2 regions of the Rhodoglobus aureus genome follow, and region 1 is predicted to be linked to the other one. Evidence: riboswitches for the same ligand, from Rfam matches in the RefSeq annotation. Region 1 holds a riboswitch; the other holds the start of a gene.
The links. A riboswitch is a leader RNA that binds a small molecule or an ion and turns the genes downstream of it on or off. The one in region 1 is predicted to bind glycine.

Region 1 (6,166 bases):
ACCCGGGTACTGGATGAGCGCGCCAAAGCATGAGGGCAGTACGGGGTTCGCCGCCAGGGTCGCCAGGTCAAGCTCAACTAGCTCAATCCCGACCGCCTCCGCGCGATTCGCGAGCAGAGCCTTGGTTTGCGGAAGAGTATCTGCGTCGACGATGAACACGTTTGACTCCACGCGGGTTGCGCGACGAGCCAACAGCATTCCCTCAACCGCAGAGGTTCCCTCGTCGAGCATCGACGCGTTTGTGGTGGTCATTCCGGCGAGGTCAGCAACCATCGTCTGGAAGTTGATGAGCGCTTCTAGGCGACCCTGCGAGATCTCAGGCTGGTACGGCGTGTAGGCGGTGTACCAGCTCGGGTTCTCGAACACGTTGCGCTTGATGACGGCTGGCGTGATGGTGTCGTAGTAGCCGAGACCAATCATGCTGCGGCGAACCTTGTTCGCACCCGCGAGGGCACGGAGTTCAGCGAGCGCCTCGCGCTCGGAGGCAGGAGCCGGGATCGTGGAATTCACGACGGGAGTCTGGTGAATCGCGGGCGGAACTGCGGCATCCACGAGCGCTTCGAGGCTGTCGTAACCCACGGCGGCAAGCATGCTCGCCTGTGCGGCAGCATCCGTGCCGATGTGACGGTCGGCAAAAGTGCCGCTGATAAAAGGATTGGGCATTAGTCGCCTGTCAGTGCGGTGTACTCGTCGAGGCTGAGCATCGACGGGAGTTCGGAAAATTCGATCTTCACAAGCCAGCCCTCGCCAAAGGGATCGCTGTTGACGAGTTCGGGACTGCCTGAGACTGCATCGTTAGCTTCAACGATGGTGCCCGCGACGGGAGCAAAGATTTCTCCGACAGATTTGGTTGACTCGATCTCGCCAACAATCTTGCCGAGAGCAACCGTGTCGCCAACTTTGGGCAGATCGACGAAAACGATGTCGCCCAGCTTGCCCGCTGCGTAGTCGGTGATTCCGACAGTCGCGACGTTTCCGTCAACGAGCACCCACTCGTGCTCGGCGGTGTACTGCAATTCGCTCTTCTCAGCCATGATCAGGCCTCTCTCTTATAGAAGGGTAGGGAAACAACGGATGCAGCGATGCGACTGCCCCGCACATCAATATGAAGCTCGGTGCCAACTTCGCTCACGTCGGGGTCGACGTAAGCCATGGCAATCGGGTGGCCAAGGGTTGGCGACAGTGCTCCAGAGGTGATGACTCCCACCTCGGTGTCGCCGTTGAAGATGAGGTAGTCAGCGCGACCGGCACGACGCCCCTCGGCCGCAAGGCCTACGAGAACTCGGGCACCGGCATCCGGCCCCGCTTGGATCGCAGCGCGACCCACGAAGTCGCCCTCCTTGCTGAGGGCAACAACACGACCAAGACCGGCCTGCACCGGGAAAGTGTTCAGGTTCAGCTCGTGACCGTAGAGCGGCATGCCCGCTTCAAGGCGCAAGGTGTCGCGGCAGGCGAGACCGGCGGGCACGAGACCGAGAGGTTCTCCGGCAACCGTGAGCGCTGCCCACAGGTCGGCTGCGGCATCCACGTGAAGGTAAAGTTCGAAACCGTCTTCACCGGTGTAGCCGGTGCGACCAATGATGAGGTCGTGGCCGTTGAAAGTGGCGGCGGTTTCGCGGTAGTACTTGAGCTCATCGAGTGGGGTTGCACAGCTGGCGAGGCCTGCGGTCGCTTCGAGGATGGCCCGAGAAACCGGCCCCTGCACGGCGATGAGCGCGTAGTCATCGCTTTCGTCGGTCACAGCGACATCGAAGTCGGCAGCGCGTTCGGCGAGCGCCGTTGCAGCAGCGAAACGATTACCCGCGTTGGCAACCACCAAGAAGTGCTCATCAGCCAGTCGGTAGGTGACGAGATCGTCGATGATGCCGCCAGCCTCGTTGAGCAGCAGGCTGTACTTGGCCTGCGCGAGCGCAATGCCCGAAAGCTTGCCCGCAAGCGCATAATCAAGGAAGGCGCCGACATCGGTGCCCCGCACATGAATTTCTGCCATATGAGAGATGTCAAAAATACCCGCCGCAGCGCGCACAGCATGGTGCTCGGCGAGGTCAGAGCTATACCGCACCGGCATCATCCAGCCAGCAAAGTCGGTGAACGCAGCACCCAACTGTTCGTGGATGCTGTGCAGCGGTGAATACCTCACCGCAGCAGGTGACGATTCAGCGGGTGAACCTGAGGTAGTAGGTACATCGGTCACGGAGTTCTCCTGGCGAGTGGCTAGTGAATAGAACTCCCCCTCTGTGATGAGCCTGAGAGCTTCACGCACCTTCAAACTAGTGCGCTTTCACCGTCGGCGGAACCTCAGGGTGATGCGAGGTTCTCTTTCCAGAGTGGCCAGTGCGATGCGGTACGTGAACCTGAGAGATTGGCGGGGAGGCTTGCTCCTTCGGTGCCGTGCGGGCGTTAGGTCAACGTGTGTTGAATAAACGCCGTGTGCCCGGCTCTCCCGCATCGTGTTGCGGCCCGATGTTCAGTTGTTAGCGCAGCATAGCAATGCTGGGTGGATGCTCGTGCCTGTGCCAGCGAAGAAAAGGCTCAAAGCAGCGCCGAACTCAGCAGCAGGCTCGTCTCACTGTTCACAACGCCCTCGACATTGCGCATGCGGGCCAGCACGCGGTCAAAGTTGCTAAGACTGTCGGTGCGGATGTCGGCCACGAGATCCCACGCCCCATTTGTGGTGTGAAGTTCGTGGATTTCGGGCAAGCCGCGCAGTTTGCTGATTACGGCATCCGTTGATCGCCCCTCTACTTCGATGAAGGCGATTGCCCGGATGAAGGATGGATCACGATCTTCGCGAATACGCACCGAAAACCCCAGCACTGTTCCGCCGCTCACGAGGCGGTCGATGCGGCTGGTGACGGTGGCCCGAGTGACTTCGAGGCGGCGCGCCAAGCTCGCAATTGACTCGCGCCCGTCGGCTCTGAGGGCTGCAAGCAGGCGGCGGTCGAGATCATCCAGTTGAGGCATGTACAAAGTGTATAAGAGCGCTCACAATTATGTGCAGTTGTTGTCAACTAATCGCGTCTAATGGTTGTTGTAGGTGCATAGTGCACATTCGTAACGTGGGGACTATCCATACCGCAACGAAGGGAGTGACCGTGGTCAACTACGTAGACGTCAAAAACATGGGGCGCTGGATCGCCGACACCGGAATCGAGCCCATCATCATGGGCATCGTGAGCTACCTTGAGCAGGATTACGCCAAGTGGCCGCAGTTCGACAAGTCCGCTCGCGTTGCGGCACATTCCGCCGAGGGTGTTATCGAACTCATGCCTACGAGCGATGGCGAAACCTTTGCCTTCAAGTACGTGAACGGCCACCCCTCGAACCCGGCCAACGGCTTTCAGACGGTCACCGCTCTCGGCATGCTCGCGCGCGTCGATAACGGCTACCCCACCTTCTTCTCTGAGATGACCCTGCTCACCGCGTTGCGCACCGCCGCAACATCGGTGCTCGCCGCTCGCGCTCTCGCCCGCCCCGATTCACGAGTGCTTGCCTTGATCGGTACCGGCACTCAGTCAGAGTTCCAGGCTCTCGGGTTCCGTGCCGGCTTCGGCATCACCCAACTGCGCGTGTGGGACACAGACCCCGCAGCCCTCGACAAGTTCATTCGCAACGTCGAACCGCTCGGCTTCGAGGTCGTTCGCGCGAGCTCAGCTGCAGAAGCTGCTGCTGGCGCCGACATCGTGACTACCTGCACCGCAGACAAGGCGAACGCAACAATCCTCACCGCCGACATGATCGAGCCCGGCATGCACCTCAACGCGATCGGTGGCGATTGCCCAGGTAAGACCGAGCTCGCCGCCGACATCGTGCGCGACGCGACGGTGTTTGTTGAGTTCCCCGAGCAGACCCGCATCGAGGGCGAGATTCAGCAGCTTGAGGCTGACTCCCCCATCACCGAACTGTGGGAAGTGCTTGCCGGACGGGCCGCCGGTCGCACAGCCGAAACCGAAGTAACCCTTTTCGACTCGGTCGGTTTCGCGATCGAAGACTTCTCAGCACTGCGCTACGTATTCGATGCTGTTCGCGGCACCGATTACGCAACAGACCTTGACCTCATTGCCAGCCCCGCCAACCCCAAGGACCTGTTCTCACTCGTTTCCCGCGCACCTGTGCTCACCGCGTAGGCCGTCAGTGAGCGTTCAGGCCCCCTCGGCCGCAATACTCATCCGCCCGCACCTGTTCACGCCAAACAGTCAGACCGCCAGCGATAACGCATTCCAGTCGACCGATCCCACCCGCACTCCGGATGAGATTGCTCGCGCTGCGTATGCAGAGTCGACACAGGTGGCGGAAACGTTGCGCGACGCTGGGGTCAACATCCACGTGTTTGAGGACACTGAGAGTACGCGCCCAGACAGCGTGTTCCCGAATAACTGGTTCTCAACTCACAGTGGCGGGCGTATTGCGGTGTACCCGATGTATGCGCCGAACCGTCGCAGTGAGCGTCGCACCGATGTGATCGAGATGCTCAAGCAAGATTTTCGCGTTCAAGACGTCGTTGACTATTCGGGGCTTGAGCACGACGGTATCTACCTTGAGGGCACCGGGGCGATGGTCATTGATCACACCAACCGGGTCGCGTACGCTGCGGAGTCACATCGGGCGAACCCGCTTGCCTTGGAACGTTTCTGTGCCTCGTTTGGCTATGAGCCAATGATGTTTGAGGCCAGGGACAGCCATGGTGTTCCGATCTACCACACCAACGTAATGATGTGCATTGCTACGGACTTTGCGATGATCGGCCTTGACCTGATTGCGTCTGGCGATCGTCGCATGGAGATTGCCGAGCGACTGACGGAGCCTGGTCGCACGTTGATCGATCTGACCGCAGATCAGATTTCCAATTTTGCTGGCAACGCTTTGGAACTGCGGGGATCGCAAGGGCGGGTTTTGGCGCTCTCGAGTCGCGCGTTGAAGAGCCTTACAGCCGCTCAGCGTTCGGTGATCGAGGCAAGCTGCCAGATTGTGCCGCTGGATATTCCTACGATCGAGTTGGCTGGCGGATCAGTGCGTTGCATGGTTGCGGGCATCCACCTTGATCGCCGATCACGTATGGCTGCGGATGTTGCTGCTGGCGTTCCGGCCGCCGGTACCGCCGAAGCGGCCCCGACTGCTGGCGTCTAGCTGTTGACTGCAGCTCGGGCGGCAACCGCCCGGCGACAACGCCTAGGGCATCACGTTGATGAGCTCGGCGGGCGTCACGAAACGGCTTGCGTAAAGCCGAGCGTTGCGTCCGCAAGAGGCCGAAGATGCTCCGGGATGTCGCGCCCCTTAGCCTGCATCGACTGCGCCCATAGTCGCCCGGCGCGGTAGGAAGACCGAACGAGCGGACCGGCGAGCACACCGAGGAATCCGATCTCCCCGGCCTCCGCTTTGATGTCGATGAATTCCTCAGGACGCACCCATCGGTCAACGGGCAGGTGACGGGGAGTCGGCCGCAAATACTGATTGACGGTCATGATGTCGGTGCCGGCGTCATGCAAGTCTTGCAGCGTCTGACTGATCTCGGCTCGATTCTCTCCCATACCCAGAATCAGGTTTGACTTGGTGATCATTCCGGCGCTGCGCGCCTGGGTCAGAACATCAAGCGACCGCTCATAGCGAAATGCTGGGCGGATGCGCTTGAAGATCCGCGGCACAGTTTCCACGTTATGCGCGAACACCTCGGGGCCCGCCGAAAACACCTCGTTGAGCAGATCCGGGTTGCCGGAGAAGTCGGTAGCGAGAATCTCTACGCCAGTGCCCGGAGCTTGGGCATGAATCTGACGGACGGTCTCGGCGTGCAGCCAGGCACCTTCATCAGGCAGATCGTCGCGGGCGACACCGGTAATCGTTGCGTAGCGGAGGTTCATCGCGACCACGGATTCGGCAACACGGCGCGGTTCGTCGGTGTCGTACGCCGCCGGTTTGCCCGTGTCAATCTGGCAGAAGTCGCAGCGCCGGGTGCACTGCGCACCACCAATCAGGAAGGTCGCCTCCCGATCTTCCCAGCACTCGAAGATGTTCGGGCACCCGGCTTCCTGGCAGACGGTGTGCAGGTTCTCGCTCTTCACTAGTTCCTGAAGCTGCCGGTATTCCGGCCCCATTCTGGCCGTGGTCTTGATCCATTCTGGTTTGCGCCCAATCGGAGTCTCGGCGTTACGGATCTCCAGGCGCAACATCT
Region 2 (6,166 bases), on a different contig from region 1:
GGTCGGGCTGGCTGTTCGAACCCAAGACAAATGCGGAGCAGTGGTGTCGAGCGTTCCACTGCGTCTTGCGAGCCGCATCTATGACGTCGCGGGCATCGGACTCGGTCTCCACGCGCACGATCCGGCACACGAAACGGGAGCGTTTGACGTCAAGCGCGGCCTCGGCCCAAGAGCCGACACCGCCGCGCAAAGTGTGCTCGGCCATTTGCCTATTCTCTCGCAAATAGCTTGTGCGCGGATGCGGATGCGGATGCGGATGCGGATGCGACGCGCGTCAGAGTACCGGCGTCAGCATCACCGTCAGCATGCGCGTGCCGGTGAGCTGCGAGTGCGACTGTCGGCTTGGCAGTGACTGCGCGCCGGCACAGCCCACAGGCGGGCGTAGGCTGAGTGCATCATGGAGCTCTTTGCCGCAATCGTTCTCTTTCTCAGTGCGCTCTTCAACATCGTGGCGTGGCCGCGGTTCTTTAAGCGGGTTAGTTCTGACCCTCGAGCTCGGGATGCGGCGGGCAAGCCAACAGCGTTCTATCGAGTGCATGCGGTGCTGCTTGCCATCGCGCTGCTGCTCGCCGCGGCGTCCGTTGTCGCAGGGATTCTTCTTCTCGGTAGTTAGCTCACGTGATTCTTCAGTTCGCGCATTAGGGCAAGTCGCTGAGTAGTTTGTTGATGCGCATGCCTGGCGATGGCGTAGAGAGCGTGCAAGTTTGGGGCGCTGAGTCCCCGGTAGCGCTGGGGGTCGCCAGCGCTAACCTGCCGCGACGGCGTGTGCGGTGAGGTATTCACTGAGCACCACTGCGTGGTTGACCTCGGGATCCTTCGCACCATACAAAAGTGTGACATGCGGATGGGAGCTCAGCCGGGCCACGATCTCCGGCAGCTGCGTGTTGTCGTCGAGTTCTGCACGGTAGCGGGAGGTGAACTCGTCGAAGGAATCTGGGTCGTGATTCCACCAGGTGCGCAACTCGGGGCTGGGAGCCACGTCCTTGCACCACTCGTCGAGCGCCGCATCCGCCTTGCGGACTCCGCGGGGCCAGAGTCGGTCGACGAGTACGCGATAGCCTTCGGCATCGCGACGCGACTCGTAGATCCGCGAGATCGCAAACTCGGTCACTAGTTAGCACTCCTTAGCTCGCACCCGATTGCCGATGCGCTTGTCAGCATTGTCGCCCAGTATAGGGAGTATGAGTTTTGTGCTGCCGCCGCTTCGGCACCCCCGTCGCACGATTGGCGACCGCACCTTCGACTTCTCCCGCCGGGTGGCGGTGATGGCGATCGTCAACCGCACGCCAGACTCCTTCTACGATTCGGGGGCCAACTTCGCGCTCGAGGATGCCGTGGCAGCAGCTCTGCGTGCGGTGGAGCACGGTGCGGACTGGGTCGACATTGGTGGAGTCCCGTTTGCTCCGGGCGACGCTGTGAGCGTTGAGCAGGAGGCAGCGCGCGTCGTTCCTGCCGTACAGACTCTGCGCGAGAAGTCTGATGTGGTGATTTCAGTCGACACTTTCCACGCAGAGGTCGCGCGGCGTGGCATCGAGGCCGGCGCTAACGTGATCAACGATACGACTGGTCTGAGCGATCCCGATCTCGCCGCGGTGGTTTCCGAGAGCGAAGCCTCGCTCGTTTTGGTGCACTCGCGGGCAAGTCCACGCACTCAGTTCGCGCGACCACAGTACGACGATGTTGCCGCAGAAGTGCGCGATTTTTTGGCGGCGCGGGTAGAGATGGCTCGTGCTGCAGGGGTGCCTGAAGAGCGGCTCTTTGTCGACCCCGGCCATGACCTCAACAAGAACACCCTGCATAGTCTCGAACTCACTCGGCGGCTAGACGTGATCACCGCCCTTGGGCTGCCGACGCTGGTCGCACTCTCCAATAAGGACTTCATCGGCGAAGTGCTCGATAAGCCGAAGTCGCAGCGACTCGAAGGCTCACTCGCCGCCGCTGTGGCGAGTGTGCTGAATGGTGCACGAGTAGTTCGGGTGCACGAAGTCTCCGAAAGTGTGGCGGCAGTGCGAATGGCCGAGGCCATCTTGGGGCTGCGTGAGCCCGCGCTGCTGAAGCACAACATGTCAGATGCAAACGAAAGGTAGATTCTGGTGGCAACCTCATCCGAAATCCGAACACTCACTGCCGGCGCTGAACTTAGCGACGAACAACTGCTGGCCAGCTATGCGATCGCAGATCGTTCCGTGCCGTGGTTGCGCGCCAACTTTGTCTCGAGCATTGACGGCGCGGCAACCCACGAGGGCACTTCGGGTCCGCTCGGTACCGCTTCGGACGGCCGGGTCTTCGCGCTGCTGCGGCGACTAGCGGATGTGATTGTGGTCGGTGCGGGAACAGTGCGCCAAGAGGGCTACAAGAATTTGGCTCTCGACGAGGATGCTGAGAAATGGCGGAAAGCCAATGGCCTCACTCCGCAACCTAGGTTTGCTGTGGTCAGTGCGTCGCTGCGTCTCGAACCGAGCGACCTCGCGGACTATGCCGCACGACCGTTCGTGATCACGACCGAAAGTGCATCGTCGCAGGCTCGTTCGCAGCTAGAGGAGGTGGCCGAAGTGATTGTCGCCGGGGATACGGAGGTCGATACCGTCGAGCTGAAACATGTACTTGCCCAGCGTGGCCACCCCCAACTGCACAGTGAGGGTGGACCGACACTATTTGCCACGATGATCGCTCAAGGAGTGGTCGACGAACTCTGCCTGACCATTAGCCCCCGCTTGGAAGGTGGCTCAGCTCGCCGAATCGTCGATGCTGCCGAGGCAACCCCGCAAGACATGGCTCTGGCGCATGCGCTTGGCGGCGATGACGGCACGCTCCTACTGCGCTACGTACGGGCGGCTCGCTAGCACTCGACAACGTTGACGGCGAGACCACCCATCGAGGTCTCTTTGTAACGCGAGCTCATGTCCTTGCCGGTCTCGGCCATCGTGATGATGACCTCATCGAGCGAGACGCGGTGTTCACCGTCACCCCACAGCGCCATCTTTGCGGCGTTGATCGCTTTGGCGGCGGCGATCGCATTACGTTCAATGCACGGAATCTGAACGAGACCTCCGATGGGATCGCACGTGAGACCGAGGTTGTGTTCCATCGCGATTTCGGCCGCGTTCTCGACCTGCTCGGGTGTTCCGCCCAAGATCTCGGCAAGACCGGCAGCAGCCATCGACGACGCTGAACCGACCTCGCCCTGGCATCCGACCTCGGCACCAGAGATCGATGCCATGCGCTTGTAAAGCACACCAACGGCAGCGCTGGCAAGCAGGAAACGCTCGGTGGCATCATCCTTCGTCACCTGGTCGGCATCTTTCATACCCGGCGCGTAGTGCGTCGCGTAGAAAAGCACAGCAGGAATGATTCCGGCGGCGCCATTGGTGGGTGCGGTGACTACCCGGCCACCCGATGCGTTCTCTTCGTTCACGGCCAGAGCGACTAGGTTTACCCACTCTTGCCAGAAGGCCGGATCACGGTTGGGGTCTTCGCGGCGCAGACGCGCGTGCCAGTCTGGTGCGCGTCGACGAACCTTCAGATTGCCGGGGAGGTTGCCGGTGCGCTCGAGGCTGTTGTTTTTGCACTCGTCCATGACGTCGCGAATGTGGAGGAGCCCCGCGGTGATTTCAGCCTGAGTGCGACGGGCGAGTTCGTTGCGCAGCATCACCCCGCTGAAGCTGAGGCCCTCTGCGCGACAGTGGGCGAGGAGTTGTGCTGCGGTGCGGAACGGGAGCGGATCCGCGACTGCTGCCGGGCCGGTTGAGGAGCTGCCGTCACGGTTGTCACCCTCCCGGTAGATGAATCCGCCACCGATCGAGAAGTAGGTCGCCTCAAGCACAGCGTTGTCATTCGCATCGTATGCCGCGAACCGCATGCCATTGGGATGCCCGTCCAGAACGGTGAGCGGATGAAGCGCAATCGCGCCCTCAGTGAACGGGGTTTCGCGGCTGCCCGCAAGCTGCAGCATCCCCGAACTCTCAATGCGTTCGAGAATCGTCTCCATCTCTGCAGGCAATACCTGGTCGGGGAGCTTGCCCTCCAAGCCAATGAGCACGGCGCTCATGGTGCCGTGACCTGCGCCCGTAGCGGCGAGGGAGCCATAGAGTCGCACGCTGAGCGAGGCGACAGAGTCGAGCATCCGATGTTCGGCAAGGTCTGCAGCGAACGATGCGGCAGCGCGCATGGGGCCGACCGTGTGCGAACTGGATGGGCCAATGCCAACGGTGAACAGGTCAAAGCTGCTGAGGGGAACCTCTTCGAGTGACGGTGTGGGCACTTCGGTTCGGGGCGTCAGATTGCGAATTGGCACGGTGACTCCATTTCTTCACCACACATCTTCGTGCGGGCGTCGTTGAGTCCTCTCCGCTCTGTATCGGGCCTGAGAGTTTCCGCACGCTTGTGGCGTTGCGTTGCCCCGTCGGCGAGTCGGACAGGGCCGACTACTTTTCAGAGTTGCCTAGCCACTGCGGTACTGGTGCCTGAGAGATTCCCGGAGAGGGTTTGCTCCTACGGCGCCAACCAACGATCGGAAGGGCTCTCCCGCAGCGGTATGACGGCTGTTCACTTGTGCCATCAGCATACACTTTCGGCCGCGAACGATGCCGGACTATTATGCGGATGCTGAGGGCTATGTGAGCGGACGCTCAGACTGCGTGGGGTGACCGATTCAGCCTCTAGTCCTCTAATCCTCTGGATCGGTGGGATCGATCGGGTCGTGGTGGTCGGCATTCGTGATGCCACGACGCCAGTACCCGTCGGCCGCGACCTGCTGTTTGGGCAAGCCCAGTTCACGGCGCAGGTAGCGGCGCAAGGGGACCAGAGTTGTCGCCTCTCCGGCAAGGAAGACAAATGTCGATTCCCCGATCTCGCCGAGCGCACGCAGTGCAGCATCCAGTTGACCGAGGCCGTCGCGGCGGTAGAACCATTCGACCGACATCCGTGCCTTTTGCTCGTCGGGGAAGTAGCTTTCAACACTCTCGTCAGACACATCGAACAGTGCGGTGATGTGCACTGACGTGGGAAGCATATTGATCCACCGTGAGCTGGCGGGAAGTGCGGTTTCGTCGGCGATCAGAATCACGTGGGTGGCTCCACGGGGAAGCAGTTTCGATCCACGGGGGCCAGCGATAACGAGAGAGTCGCCTACCGTCGCGTGACCAGCCCAGGCTGAGGCTGGGCCCTCGTCACCGTGAACAACGAAATCAATATCGAGCTCGTGCTGGCCGCCGGTGCTGCGAAAACCGAGCGGGGTGTAGTCACGAGAGATCACTACGCCGCCCTTGGGCTTGCTGATGCCGGACTCGGTCATGGCGGGAGCCGCGAGTTCGCCGGTTGCCGGGTCAGGAAAGAATACCTTGACGTGGTCGGTGGGCCCGCTGCTGACAAAGCCCTCAAGCTCGTCACCGCTCAGAGTGATGCGCGCGATGTTTGGCGTGGGGTGACTCACCGCGCTGACAGTGACGTGTCGGATGACGAGGGGATGCTTGACGGTGTCGCGTTCAATGGTCATAGGGGATAGGCGCGAACGCCAGCTCATTTCATTCAAAAAGTTAGGCTTGCCTAACTAGCCTATATCGTGTGTGCTGAGAGTTCTAGACGCTCGCGCTACGCCCTTGCAGCGGTGACACTCGTTGTAATCGAAATTTCGCCCTCCAACGTGCGATGCACGGGGCACTTGTCCGCGATGACTACCAGCGCATCGCGCTGCTCCTCAGAGAGCTCTCCTTCGAACGTGAGCTCACGAGTGATGTGCTCAACCATTCCTTCGGTGGAGGTGCAGTGGTCGCACCCGGAGGCATCGATACGCTCGCGGGTCAACCGCACGCTCACGCCAGTCAACGGCATCTTCTTACGGTCGGCGTACATCCGAATCGTGATCGAGGTGCAACTGCCGAGCCCCGCGAGAATGAAATCGTATGGGCCTGGCCCATGATTCTTGCTGAGCGGTGCAGGCTCGTCAGCGATGAACTCATGCCCTGAGGCGAACACTTGCTGCTCGTACCGCGCAGGACCGCTCTCGCGGACGATCACCGAGCTCCCGTCTTTCGTGACTGTGGCGGTTGGGTCCGCGGTCGGTGCTGTAGCAGTCTCGGCAGGTGCGGCAGTGGCAGTCGGTGTGCCGGCTGGCGCTGCGGTGCCTGCAGTGGTTACGGCGCTAACGGTGGCCGCGGAACTCGCGGAC

Region 2: linked by a shared signal. The riboswitch ahead of ABD112_RS07135 (L-serine ammonia-lyase) and the one ahead of gcvT (glycine cleavage system aminomethyltransferase GcvT) in region 1 are both predicted to bind glycine.

What each region holds. Positions count from the first base shown of each region.
Region 1 covers NZ_BAAAKW010000070.1:5,738-11,903, reverse strand. Annotated here, with positions in the region: gene gcvP (aminomethyl-transferring glycine dehydrogenase) at 1-663, opposite strand, end outside; gene gcvH (glycine cleavage system protein GcvH) at 663-1,034, opposite strand; gene gcvT (glycine cleavage system aminomethyltransferase GcvT) at 1,037-2,194, opposite strand; glycine riboswitch at 2,229-2,331, opposite strand; glycine riboswitch at 2,333-2,456, opposite strand; gene ABD112_RS13920 (Lrp/AsnC family transcriptional regulator) at 2,533-2,964, opposite strand; gene ABD112_RS13915 (ornithine cyclodeaminase) at 3,096-4,127, shown strand; gene ctlX (citrulline utilization hydrolase CtlX) at 4,135-5,127, shown strand; gene lipA (lipoyl synthase) at 5,202-6,166, opposite strand, start outside.
Region 2 covers NZ_BAAAKW010000027.1:649-6,814, forward strand. Annotated here, with positions in the region: gene ABD112_RS07110 (IMPACT family protein) at 1-205, opposite strand, end outside; gene ABD112_RS07115 (SCO4848 family membrane protein) at 398-613, shown strand; gene ABD112_RS07120 (DUF488 domain-containing protein) at 746-1,111, opposite strand; gene folP (dihydropteroate synthase) at 1,182-2,087, shown strand; gene ABD112_RS07130 (pyrimidine reductase family protein) at 2,094-2,843, shown strand; gene ABD112_RS07135 (L-serine ammonia-lyase) at 2,840-4,294, opposite strand; glycine riboswitch at 4,442-4,537, opposite strand; gene ABD112_RS07140 (siderophore-interacting protein) at 4,667-5,494, opposite strand; gene ABD112_RS07145 (bifunctional alpha/beta hydrolase/OsmC family protein) at 5,590-6,166, opposite strand, start outside.